3 regions of the Sporacetigenium sp. TC11 genome follow, and region 3 is predicted to be linked to each of the others. Evidence: predicted binding sites of a transcription regulator. Region 3 holds the regulator's gene; each other region holds the start of a gene.

Region 1 (4,803 bases), on a different contig from region 3:
TTAATATAAACTAATATTTTAAATCAGACATAATATTTATAAACTATCAATGAGTAATTCATTGAATATCAGATAGGGAAAAAGGTATTATAAGGACGGGGATAAGATTGATTGAAAAAGATTATAAGTGTTCTATTCCAAATTGCTATTTATTTAGAATAGACAAACTTAAAATGAATGGACTATATAAAATATATGCAAAAAATGATGCTATATATGGAGCAAAACTAGCAGGCGAAATTTTTGATGAAGAATCTACAGATATGTTTTTTTACAATTACCTTGGTAATTCATTATTAGGTGATTTAATAGAGTGGTTAATAAAGCGATTCTTTTCAGAATGGGTTAAGAATAAAATTAAAAAACGTTATGAATTAGAAGCATACTATAACGATTGTGAATTTGATATTACTACTTTTTTAAATAAGGGCAAAGCGAATTTTGTATTTGATAAATGTGATATAAAGAAAGTAAAAATTTTTATGAAGCGTGTATCATTTCACCCCCTATATACCAATGAAGGGACTATTGTTATTGAAACAAATCAAGTTAAACCAATGAAATTTGTTGTTATCGGAAAACAAAGTATGAGAGATATAGCTAGAATTTTTTCTGACTTAGGAATATCTGTTGAAGTTAAAGATAAAGGAGTTCTATATAATAAATTCTAGTTATTATAATTATATAAATAGGTTATATGAAGATTGGTCTAAGATATTTTTAATGTGATTAAGTCTTATATTGCAACTAAAGCACTAACATTATAACTAAATCTATTATAGATAATATTTAAAAATAGCTACAATAAAAACATTAGGGGGTAATAGTAATGAGATACTATATGAGATCAAAGTTTTTTAAATTAAAAGAAGACTTTTGGATAAAAAATGAATTTGAAGAAGAATGCTTCTTTGTAGATAATAAATTCCTTACACTAGGTTTGCAATTTGACATCTCAAGAAACAATAATATTATATACTCAGTAAAACAAAAGCTATTGTCTTTTATGGCAAACTACGAGGTTTTTGAAAATGGAAATACAATAGCACAGGTAAGTCAAAAACTAACTTTCTTTAACGATAAGTTAAAAGTAGATAGTAAATATGGAGACATAAGAATCCAAGGAGATATATTTCACTACAACTATACAATAGTTAAAGACGATAGAATAATAGCAAAAGCAACAAGGGAATTATTTGCATTTACAGATAATTATACTGTAGATATTGATTTTGAGGATGAAGCATTTGTATTAAGCCTTGTAGTAATAATAGACGATATAATAGATAGACAAAAATCTAACTAAAGAGTCTTAAAATTTCTAAATATGGCTTATAGATTTTTTAAAAATGTATTGACATAATATGTAAAAACATGATATATAAAATATATGTGTTAGCACTCGGTTACAAAGAGTGCTAACAATTATGTTATATACATAATAAAAATTATATGATTTATTGTGAAGGGAGAGGTTTAACTTGGAAACAAAACAGTTTAAAGCGGAGTCTAAAAGGCTGCTAGATATTGTGGTTAACTCAATTTATACAAACAGGGAAATATTTTTAAGAGAACTTATCTCTAATGCAAGTGATGCAATGGACAAAATCTACTACAAAGCATTGGTAGATGAATCTATAAACTTTGAAAAAGAAAACTATTATATTAAGGTAATTCCAAATAAAGAAAATAGAACATTAAAAATAATAGACACTGGTATTGGTATGACAAAAGAAGAACTTGATGAAAATCTTGGAGTTATAGCAAAAAGTGGATCACTACAATTCAAAAAAGAAAATGAATTAAGAGACGGGTACGATATAATTGGTCAGTTTGGTGTAGGGTTTTATTCTGCATTCTTAGTATCTGACAAGGTTACTGTTATAACTAAGTCTTTTGGTAGTGATGAAGCTTATAAGTGGGAGTCACAAGGGGTAGATGAGTATACTATAGAGCCATGGACAAAAGATACAGTTGGTACAGAGATTATACTTAACATAAAAGCAAACAATGAAGACGAAAATTTTGATGATTACTTAGATGAATATAGATTAAAATCAATAATTAAGAAATACTCTGATTTTATAAGATATCCAATTAAAATGGATATAAGTAGAAGTAGACTTAAAGAAGGTAGTGAAAGTGAGTATGAAAGTTATATAGAAGAAGAAACTATAAACAGTATGGTTCCTATATGGAGAAAGAATAAAAAAGAACTTAGTCAAGAAGACTATGATAACTTCTATTTCGAAAAACACTATGGATTTGATAAGCCTCTAAAACATATACACTTAAGTGTTGATGGTGCAGTAAGTTATAATGCAATTTTATATATTCCAGAAAAAATGCCATATGATTTCTATACAAAGGATTATGAAAAAGGATTAGAGTTATATTCAAATGGCGTTTTAATAATGGACAAGTGTGGAGATTTACTTCCTGACTATTTTGGATTTGTTAAAGGTATAGTAGATTCAGAAGATTTATCTCTTAACATATCTAGAGAGATACTACAACACGATAGACAATTAAAGCTTATTGCTAAGAATATAAAAAATAAAATCAAAAAAGAATTAGAAAACATGTTAAAAAATGAAAGAGATAGCTATGAAACTTTCTACAATTCATTTGGAAGACAATTGAAATTTGGTGTATATAATGATTTTGGAATTAATAAAGATGACTTACAAGATTTATTAATGTTCTACTCATCAAAAGAGAAAAAAGTGGTTACTCTAGACGAATATATTTCTAGAATGCCAGAAGAACAAAAATATATTTATTATGCTTCTGGAGAATCAGTTGAAAGAATTGAGAAAATGCCACAAACAGAAGGCGTACTAGATAAAGGATATGAAATATTATACTTTACAGATGATGTAGATGAGTTTGCTATAAGAGTTATGATGAACTATAAAGAAAAGGAATTTAAATCTGTATCTAGTGGTGATCTAGGTATAGAAAATGAAGAAGAGAAAAAGTCAGAATCTGATGAAAAAGAAAACAAAGACTTATTTGAAAATATGAAAGAGGTTTTATCTGGCCAAGTTAAAGATGTTAGAGCTTCAAAGCGACTTAAGAACCACCCAGTATGTTTATCAAATGAAGGTGAACTTACAATTGAAATGGAAAAGATCCTAAACGCTATGCCTAACAACGAAAATATAAAAGCTGATAAGGTATTAGAAATAAATATAAACCATGATGTGTTCAAGTCACTAAAAGAAAGTTTTGATAATGATAAAGACAAGTTTAAGTTATATACAGATTTATTATACAATCAAGCATTACTTATTGAAGGACTTACAATAGGTGATCCGTTAGAATTTACAAATAATATCTGTAAAATAATGAAATAGATACATGAAAAATTCCCTTAGATTTATTATCTAAGGGAATTTTTCATGTATGCAATTTGTTGTATTTATTTTTCCAAAAGGGTAGTCTTTACATCAAAACTGATCATAGTTACCTTTGTAAGTTTAATTTCATTATTTATTATAAAAACTTTACAAAGAACCATTCTTTGATTTTAGGCTATATTCTAATATAGTGCTGAAAATTCTCCCTACTTATTGCGTGATATATAAATACTATGCACTTATATATACATAATTATTTTTTAAATATATCATCAGAAGAATTATATTTCAGAAGTGTTTTTGTTAAAAATTTATATTCTTCATTCTCTAATTTACTTATACCATTTAAATTTTCTAACCGAGTATTATTTATATCTTCATCTTTTATAAATTGAATATAACCTGTATCCTCATATAGCCATAGATTAAAATTTAATGGTTCATCGGCTAGTTCAGTACTCTTATCTAATATATATACAGTTAGATAATTATTAGGATTACCTATTTTTTTTGCATTAGTGATATTTAATTCATTTTTTCTGCCTTTTGTTATTATATCTCCAAGATACTCAATTTCATCTCTTGAGAAACCACTTTCTAAGTCAATATCAACTCCATACGGATTCTCGTTGTTTTCGTTTAACCAATGAGATGATATCAAACCTCCAGTAAATTCTTTGCCTTTATTCCTATCCATCATAAACCCTATTAACCCTATTGATACTGTTAATAGGATTATTATAATTTTAGTATTTTTCTTCATATTTCCCCCTAAGTATATATAATCTAATTCATAGTTTTATACAACTGTGTGATAAATTATGGTTTGATTATATACTAAATATAACATTACTTATAATACATTTAAACCTATCCACTCACTTTTTAAAATTTCAACACTGAGTTAAAACATAGCCTAAATTATAAATGCAATTCAATAGAAATATAAGTTATAAAATATATTGTTTGTATTTTAACAAGTTTTACATAATCCAACAAATATATAGTGTATAATTAAATAAAGTACTTGAATATTAAAAATTTAATGATTTTAGTGAGGAAAATATGAATTTCCTAAAAAATTATAAAAACACCATAGAAATAATTTTAAAGAATTCTACTGAAATTTTGGAGGATTCTAATAGTAACAAAAAAAGTGTATTGGTATTTGGAAGAAATAGTGAAGCTGACAGTATTTTAATAAAACTGATATATATTAAAATAAAGATATTAATGATCTAAAGGTAAGCTTTTTAGGTAAAGAAGAAAAGCAATATAAATCTATAGTATTTTTAAAGTAAATAGTAAGGGGGAAATAATATGAATCAAAATAAGACTATGACAGTAGTAGGAATAGTATGCATTTTTATTCTAGTAATATTCTTTATACTATCAAATAAAAAGGTATACGGAAATGATCCAGATTCAATAAAAGAAGTTA
Region 2 (4,803 bases), on a different contig from region 3:
GATTCCTATAGCTGGTTTAATAGTATATATCTTCTTTGGAAGAAACATAAGACAAAGAAAGATATTTAAAACAAAGCAAATGGTAGATGATATTAGAGAGGCTAACTTATTTAAAAACCTTCAAGAGTTTGAAGAATTGGTTATGATGGAAAAAAAGGCTATAGCAGAAAAAAAACTATTAAGTAGTGAAGATAGTTGCGATACAAAGAGAAGAGTTGTGAATTTGCTTTTAAATACAGGTAGATTTCCATTTACTATAAACAATGATGTGAAAATATTCAGAGACGGAAATGAAAAATTCACTGCACTTATAGAAGACTTGAAAAATGCAAAATCTCATATACATCTTGAATATTTCATAATAAAATATAGCGATGTTGGAAATATAATAAAAGAAATCTTAATCCAAAAAGCACAAGAAGGTATAGAGGTAAAAATACTATACGATGATGTTGGGTGTTGGAGACTTTGGTTTAACAGGAAATTTTTTTATGATATGAGGAAGCAAGGTATACTAGTGTACCCTTTTTTACCAGCTAAATTTCCTGTTATATGTAGTCAATTAAACTATAGAAATCACAGAAAAATTGCTGTTATAGATGGATGTATAGGTTACACAGGTGGAATTAATATTGGAGATGAATATCTAGGAAAGAATAATAAATTTGGCTATTGGAGAGATACCCATATAAGAATAGAAGGAACATCTGTTTATATGCTTCAAATGGCATTTTTAATGGATTGGTATTTTACAACGAAAGAAGCTATATTTGAAGAAAAATATTTTCCAAGTATGAACAATAAAGGTAACAGTATGGTTCAAGTAGTGCCTAGTGGACCTGATAGCGACTGGGAAGCTATACACTATGCATATTTTACAGCTATATGTGAAGCAAAAGAAAAAATATATATAGAAACACCTTATTTTATACCAGACGAAAGCATACTAAAGGCATTGAAATCTGCAGCTTTAAGTGGAGTAGATGTTAGAATAATATTTCCAAAGGTTGCAGATCATAGGATAGTTCATGAAGCATCGTACTCCTATTTTGGAGATATACTAAAGGCTGGTGGCAGGGTGTATCTATATAACAAAGGATTTATACATTCCAAAGTTATAATAATAGATAATAAATTGGCATCTATAGGCTCTGCTAATATGGATTTAAGAAGCTTTATGTTAAATTTTGAAGTTAATGCATTTTTATATGATGAAAGAACAGTGAAATGGGTGATAAACGACTTCAATGAGGACTTAAAAAATAGCGAGGAAATTACAATTGACAAATATTATAATAGGCCTACTATAAAGAAGATAAAGGAATCTGCAGCCAGATTATTTTCTCCGCTCTTATAAAAAACTGCTATTATAAGCAGTTTTTTTTGAGCAACAGACCACTCTTTTAAGGTTGTTGGTGACATGAGTGAAGCGAATTTTTTATGGTAAAAAAATCAAAAAATACTTGCAAAAAATAACCAATTAATATAATATAATAATTATTAGCACTCGATGCTAAGGAGTGCTAACACAAAATCGTATTAAATGATAAGAATTTACATAAAAATATAAAATATTAATAGGAGGGATAAATATGAAAATAAGACCATTAGGGGACAGAGTTGTTATTAAAAAGGTAGAAGCTGAAGAGAAAACTAGAAGTGGTATAGTATTACCAGGAACAGCTAAAGAACAACCGCAAATGGCTGAGGTTGTAGAAGTAGGAGCTGGAGGATTAATAGACGGTAAAGAAGTTACAATGGAATTAAAAGTTGGAGATAAAGTTATATTCTCTAAATATGCTGGAACAGAAGTTAAGCTAGATGGAGAAGAATACACTATATTAAAACAAAGTGACATATTAGCAGTTGTAGAATAATAAAATTTAACTTATGCATATATAAAAATATTGAGAAATTAACAATAGGAGGGGTTTGTTATGGCTAAGGAAATTAGATTTTCAGAAGCTACAAGAAAAGCTTTAGAAACTGGTGTTAATAAATTAGCAGATACAGTTAAGGTTACATTAGGACCAAAAGGAAGAAATGTTATATTAGATAAAAAATTTGGTTCACCACTTATAACTAATGATGGTGTTACTATAGCTAAAGAAATAGAATTAGAAGATCCATACGAAAATATGGGAGCTCAATTAGTTAAAGAAGTTGCTACTAAAACTAATGATGTAGCTGGAGATGGGACAACAACAGCTACAGTTCTTGCTCAAGCTATAATAAGAGAAGGATTAAAAAATGTAACAGCTGGAGCTAATCCAATATTACTAAGAAAAGGTATACAAAAAGCTGTTGATGTAGCAGTTGAAGAACTAAAGAAACAATCAAGAATCGTAGAAACTAAGGAAGCTATAGCTCAGGTTGCTTCTATATCTGCTGGAGATGAAGAAGTAGGAAATTTAATAGCTGAGGCTATGGAAATAGTAGGAAAAGATGGAGTTATAACTGTAGAAGAGTCTAAGACAATGCATACTGAGTTAGATGCTGTAGAAGGTATGCAATTTGATAGAGGATATGTTTCTGCATATATGGTAACAGATGTTGAAAAAATGGAAGCTGTATTGAGCGATCCTTACATATTGATAACTGATAAAAAGATATCTAATATACAAGAATTATTACCACTACTTGAACAAATAGTACAACAAGGAAGAAGATTATTAATAATAGCAGAAGATGTTGAAGGTGAAGCTTTATCTACATTAGTAGTTAATAAGTTAAGAGGTACTTTTGAAGTCGTAGGTGTTAAAGCTCCAGGATTTGGTGATAGAAGAAAAGCTATGTTAGAAGATATAGCTATTTTAACAGGTGGTCAAGTTATATCTGAAGAAGTTGGATTAGATTTAAAAGAAGCTAATTTATCTATGTTAGGTAGAGCTAGTACTGTTAAGGTAAATAAAGACAACACTACTATAATAGGTGGTGCTGGAGATGAAAAGGCTATAGAAGATAGAGTAAACCAAATAAAAGTTCAAATAGAGGGAACTACTTCTGAATTTGATAAAGAAAAATTACAAGAAAGATTAGCTAAACTTGCTGGAGGAGTAGCTGTTATAAAAGTTGGGGCAGCTACTGAAACTGAATTAAAAGAAAGAAAACTAAGAATAGAAGATGCACTAAACGCTACTAGAGCTGCTGTTGAAGAAGGTATAGTAGCAGGTGGAGGTACAGCACTTGTTAGTGTAATACCGGCATTAGAATCTGTAGTTCAATCATTAGAAGCAGAAATTAAAATAGGTGCTCAAATAATAAGAAAATCATTAGAAGAGCCATTAAGACAAATAGCTACAAATGCAGGCCTTGAAGGTGCTGTTATAGTACAAAACGTTATGAATTCTGATCCAGAAATGGGATTTGATGCATTAAACGAAAAATATGTAAATATGATAGAATCTGGTATAGTTGATCCAACTAAGGTAACAAGAACAGCTTTACAAAATGCTGCATCTATAGCTGCTGTATTCTTAACAACAGAAGCTGCTGTAGTTGATATACCAGGAAAAGAAGAGCCAATGCCTGGAATGGGCGGCGGAATGCCAATGATGTAATGAAGAGAGAGTGACTTGGTCACTCTTTTTTAATATATAATATATATAAAATATGGTAAAATTAATATACGCCATACTTTTAGGGAGTGAAGACTTAATGAATATTGAATATATAAAGGACATACTTCAAAATGTTAAGGATGATAATATAAATCTAGATGATGCATTAAATAAACTGAAAACCCTTCCTTTTGAAGACATAGGGTATGCAAAAGTAGATCATCATAGAAAACTAAGAACTGGATATCCTGAAGTTATATACTGCGAAGGAAAAACAGATGAGCAGATAATAGGTATAATAGGAAAGATGATTGAAAAGGGCTCCAATGTATTAGGGACTAGGTGTAGAAAAGAATCATATGAAAAATTAAGCAAAATATATACTAATCTAGAATATGATGAACCTGCTAGAATAATAAAATTACAAAGTGAACCAATTCAAATAAAGGGCAAGGGAAAAATACTAGTAGTAACAGGAGGGACATCTGATATACCAGTAGCAGAAGAAGCATATCATACAGCACACTTTCTAGGAAATGATGTAGAAAGATTATATGATGTAGGAGTAGCGGGTATACATAGATTATTGAATAATTCAGATGTTTTAAATTCTGCTAGAGTGATAGTAGCTGTAGCGGGCATGGAAGGGGCTTTACCTAGTGTAGTAGGAGGTCTTGTAGATGTTCCTGTTATAGCAGTTCCTACATCTGTAGGATATGGAGCAAATTTTAGTGGAATATCGGCTTTACTTACTATGTTAAATAGCTGCGCATCAGGGATATCTGTTGTTAATATAGATAATGGTTTTGGAGCAGGATACTTAGCCAGTATGATAAATAAGTTGTAGATAGGAGATAAACATGGAAGAAAGAATATTGTATTTAGATATGGTAAACGGAATCTCAGGAGATATGACATTGGCATCTCTACTAGATTTAGGAATACCAGAAGAAATATTTTTAGAGGAATTATCTAAGTTAAATTTAGCCAATGAATATGATATAAAATTAACTTCCAAAGAGGTAAATGGTATAATTGGAAAAAATGTAGAAGTTATAATTAAAAATAATAATATAAGTCATAATCACAGGAACTTAATCGACATATATGATATCGTAGACAAAAGCCAGTTGGATGAAAACATAAAAGAATTATCTAAGAACATGTTTATGACTATAGCTAAGGCAGAGGCCAAGGTGCATGGAACAACTATAGATAAAGTTCATTTTCATGAGGTTGGAGC
Region 3 (4,803 bases):
AGAATAAGGTATTTACAAGTGTATTTATAGGAGGAGGTACTCCTACTATATTAAAAGAAGATGAATTAGAATATATATTTAATAATATACATTCTAACTTTAATATATCTACTGATGCAGAAATAAGTATTGAAGCAAATCCTGGAACTTTGACAAAATCAAAATTGAAAACTCTATATAATATAGGTGTTAACAGACTGAGTATAGGTCTTCAAGCTTATCAGCAAAGTCACCTAGATAAACTAGGGAGAATACATACTTTTGAAGAGTTTATTAATAACTATGAAGATGCAAAAGATATAGGATTTAATAATATAAATATAGATCTTATGTATGCACTTCCAAATCAAAGTTTAGATGAATGGAAGGAGACTCTACAAAAGGTAGTTATGTTAAATCCGACTCATATATCTGCATATTCTCTTATAATAGAAGAAGGCACTGAGTTTTATGAACTATACGAAAAACAGGAATTAAAAGCTACAGATGAAGAACTGGATATACAAATGTACAGACATGTTATAAGATTTTTAAAAGAATATGGATATAATCAATATGAGATATCTAATTACTCTAAAAAAGGATATGAATGTAAACACAATATTATTTATTGGAAATGTGAAGAATATCTAGGATTAGGCCCAGGTGCATCTGGTTATGTAGGTGGAATTAGGTATTCAAATGTTGAAAACTTAGATAATTATTTTAATAATATAAATAACAAAAATAAACCAATAGAAGATGAAAATATATTATCAATTCAAGATAAAATAGAAGAAAAAATATTTATGGGTCTTAGAATGAATGAAGGTATATATTTTAGCGATTTTGCAAAGAAATTTAATATAAACTTCAAAGAAAAATACAAAATTGTTATTGAAAAACTAAAGGAAAATAATTTAATTGATTATGATGATAAAATACTATATTTAACTCCAAAGGGAATCGAAGTTTCTAATTCTGTATTTGTAGAATTTTTGGATTAATAACATAAACTATTGACAAAAAAAGTTTATAATGTTATATAATATATATAATCTTTTTAGCACTCAAAGATGATGAGTGCTAACAGCAGAAACAGGAGGTGTTAATATGGACTTAAATGATAGAAAACTTAAAATCCTCACAGCCATAGTAAGGGATTATATAGAAACTGCAGAAGCAGTAGGGTCAAGAACTATATCTAAAAAGTATGACTTTGGTGTAGGCGCAGCAACTATAAGAAATGAAATGGCTGATTTAGAAGATTTAGGCTACTTAACACAACCTCATACTTCTGCTGGGAGAATACCTTCTGAAAAGGGATATAAGTTGTATGTAGATTCTTTGATGAAGAAAACTGATTTAGATGAAAATGATAAAATTTTAATGCAACAATGTATAGCTAATAATGTTAATCAAATAAAAGAATTAATGCAACATACATCTAAATTATTGTCAAAACTTACGAACTACACAACTGTTGCTTTGTCTTCTAACTTTGTAGAACAAAGTAAAATAAAACATATACAGCTTGTAGAGTTAAATGCTAAAAATATGATGCTAATAGTTGTAACTGAAAAAGGGAATTTGAAAAATATTAATATAAGTAAAGACATAGATATAGATCAAGAAAAACTAAATATAATATCTAATATTCTTACTAGTAAGTTACAACATAAATCTATAGTAGACTTAGACGAGGATTTTATAAAGTATATAAAATCGCAAATAAGTGATTACTCTATGTTTTTTGATCAGTTGCTAAATATTATAAGTAATAATATTGTAACTAAGGAATCTGATATATCATTAAGTGGAGCTACCAATATATTTAACTTCCCTGAGTTTAACGATATTCTAAAAGCTAAAGCATTTTTAAACATGTTAGAAGAAAAAGATGTATTAGCAGATATTGTTAATTCAAAAGGAATAGTAAAAGAAAATGTAAATATAATAATAGGTAGCGATAATAGCTGTGATATAGCAAAAGACTGTAGTATAATAACTGCAACTTATATAATTGATGGAGTTGGAGTAGGTAAGATAGGATTTATAGGACCTACTAGAATGGATTATGCCAAAATTTATTCTATGATAAATTATATGGGTCTATTAATAAATCAAAAATAATATACTCTAAGGGGTGGACAAGACTTGGAAGAAAAAGATTTAAATGCAGAAGAAGTAATCAATGAAGAAGTTATAAATGAAGAAAATATAAAGGCTGAAGAGTCTGATTCAAAAGAAACTGAAATAGAAACATTAAAAGATACTCTACAAAGACTTCAAGCTGATTTTAATAATTTTAGAAGAAGAACTCAACAGGAAAAAGAAAGTTTAAGTATATATGCTAATGAAAAGATAATAACAGATTTACTTCCTGTTATTGATAATATGGAGAGAGCATTAGAAGCATGTGATGATAAAGAAAGTGATATGTATAAAGGGATTGAACTAGTTTATAAACAACTAAAAGATACTTTAGCAAAGTTTTCAGTTGAAGAAATAGCTGCACAAGATGAAACTTTTGATCCTAACTTTCACATGGCTGTAATGCAAGAACCTGTTGAAGGAGTAGAACCAAATAAAGTAATACAAGTACTTCAAAGAGGATATAAACTATCTAATAGAGTTATAAGACCATCAATGGTAAAGGTGTCTTGTTAAAATATAAATTTAGGGAGGATGTTACATATGGGTAGAATAATAGGTATAGACTTAGGAACTACAAACTCTTGTGTTGCCGTATTAGAAGGTGGAGAACCACAAGTTATAGCAAATGCTGAGGGTATGAGAACTACCCCATCAATAGTTGCTTTTGCAAAGGATGGAGAAAAAATAGCTGGGGAACCTGCTAAAAGACAAGCGGTTACAAATGCTGATAGAACTATAGCGTCTATAAAAAGACATATGGGAACAGATTATAAAGTTAATGTGGATAACAATAAATATACTCCACAAGAAATATCAGCAATGATACTTCAAAAATTAAAAGCTGATGCTGAAGGTTATTTAGGCCAAAAAGTAACTGAAGCTGTTATAACAGTTCCAGCATACTTTACTGATGCTCAAAGACAAGCAACTAAAGATGCTGGTAGAATAGCAGGTCTTGAAGTTAAGAGAATAATAAATGAACCAACTGCAGCAGCACTAGCTTATGGACTTGACAAAGCTAATCAAGATCAAAAAATATTAGTTTTTGACTTAGGTGGAGGTACATTTGACGTATCAATACTTGAAATAGGAGATGGAGCTTTTGAAGTTCTAGCTACAAGTGGAGATAACCACTTAGGTGGAGATGATTTTGATAATGTTATAATAAACTATATAGCTGAAGAATTCAAAAGACAAGAAGGCGTTGACTTAAGACAAGATAGCATGTCTCTACAAAGATTAAAAGAAGATGCAGAAAAAGCAAAAAAAGAATTATCTAGTGTTATGACTACTAACATAAACTTACCATTTATAACTGCTACAGCTACAGGACCAAAACACTTAAATATGGACTTAACAAGAGCTAAATTTGAGGAATTAACATCTAATTTAGTAGAAAGAACTATGGAACCTACTAGAAGAGCTTTAAAAGATGCAGGTCTTAATCCATCAGATATAGATCAAGTATTATTAGTAGGTGGTTCTACAAGAATACCAGCAGTTCAAGATGCTGTTAAGAAATTCATAGGAAAAGAACCACACAAAGGTATAAACCCTGATGAGTGTGTTGCAGTAGGAGCTGCTATACAAGGTGGAGTTTTAACTGGAGAAGTTAACGACTTATTATTATTAGATGTTACTCCATTATCATTAGGTATAGAAACATTAGGTTCAGTATTTACTAAAATAATAGAAAGAAATACTACTATACCTACTAAAAAGTCTCAAGTATTCTCAACTGCTGCAGACAACCAAACTGCTGTTGATATACACGTATTACAAGGTGAAAGATCAATGGCAAATGACAACAGTACATTAGGTAGATTCCAATTAACAGAAATACCACCAGCACCAAGAGGAGTACCTCAAGTAGAAGTTACATTTGATATAGATGCAAATGGTATAGTTAATGTTTCTGCTAAAGACCTAGGAACAGGAAGAGAACAAAAAATAACTATAACTTCTAGCACTAACTTATCAGAAGAAGAAATAGAAAGAAAAATAAAAGAAGCTGAAATGAACGCTGAAGCTGATAAAAACAGAAAAGAAAAAATAGAAATATTAAATCAAGCTGAGTCAACTATATACCAAACAGAAAAAACATTAAGTGACTTAGGAGATAAAATAAATGCAAATGATAAGTCAGATGTAGAAGCTGAACTTAGCAATTTAAGAAGTGTTAAAGATAATGAATCTTCATCAACTGAGGAAATAAAAACTGCTATAGATAATGTTATGAACAAGTTCCATAAAATATCTGAGCAAATGTATCAACAAGCTGGAGCTCAAGGAACAGAAGAAGGAAATTCTGGTGCTCAAAGCGGACCAAAAGATGATAATGTAGTAGATGCTGACTATACAGTTGTGGATGATGAAAATAATAAATAGTTCAACAAATTTCAATAGTTGTATATAATTATATAAGGATATAATTTATTATGGAATAGCTTGTAGTTGCAACTGCAAGCTATTCTTATGTATACTAAGTTAAGGTGGTGACAATATATGGCGCAAAAAAGAGATTACTATGAAATTTTAGGTGTAGATAAAAGTTCATCTGCACAGGATATAAAAAAAGCATATAGAAAATTAGCTATGAAATATCATCCAGATAAAAATTCTGGAGATAAAGAATCAGAAGAAAAATTCAAGGAAATAAATGAGGCA

The links. Region 3 encodes HrcA, which represses chaperone genes, less so after heat shock. Its sites were predicted from a motif close to TTAGCACTCNNNNNNNNNGAGTGCTAA; they were not measured.
Region 1: a site for HrcA is predicted at 1,396-1,422, ahead of htpG (molecular chaperone HtpG). Genes of this name have one in related genera too.
Region 2: a site for HrcA is predicted at 1,501-1,527, ahead of groES (co-chaperone GroES). Genes of this name have one in related genera too.

The regions. Positions count from the first base shown of each region.
Region 1 covers NZ_JBYVNY010000002.1:139,128-143,930, forward strand. The annotation lists gene ACUSRV_RS03600 (hypothetical protein) at 108-671, shown strand; gene ACUSRV_RS03605 (LURP-one-related/scramblase family protein) at 830-1,306, shown strand; gene htpG (molecular chaperone HtpG) at 1,482-3,359, shown strand; gene ACUSRV_RS03615 (hypothetical protein) at 3,616-4,125, opposite strand; gene ACUSRV_RS03620 (hypothetical protein) at 4,683-4,803, shown strand, end outside.
Region 2 covers NZ_JBYVNY010000010.1:28,714-33,516, reverse strand. The annotation lists gene cls (cardiolipin synthase) at 1-1,357, shown strand, start outside; gene groES (co-chaperone GroES) at 1,593-1,877, shown strand; gene groL (chaperonin GroEL) at 1,938-3,560, shown strand; gene larB (nickel pincer cofactor biosynthesis protein LarB) at 3,658-4,407, shown strand; partial or broken gene larC (nickel pincer cofactor biosynthesis protein LarC) at 4,421-4,803, shown strand, end outside.
Region 3 covers NZ_JBYVNY010000003.1:220,457-225,259, forward strand. The annotation lists gene hemW (radical SAM family heme chaperone HemW) at 1-986, shown strand, start outside; gene hrcA (heat-inducible transcriptional repressor HrcA) at 1,093-2,112, shown strand; gene grpE (nucleotide exchange factor GrpE) at 2,137-2,649, shown strand; gene dnaK (molecular chaperone DnaK) at 2,677-4,524, shown strand; gene dnaJ (molecular chaperone DnaJ) at 4,642-4,803, shown strand, end outside.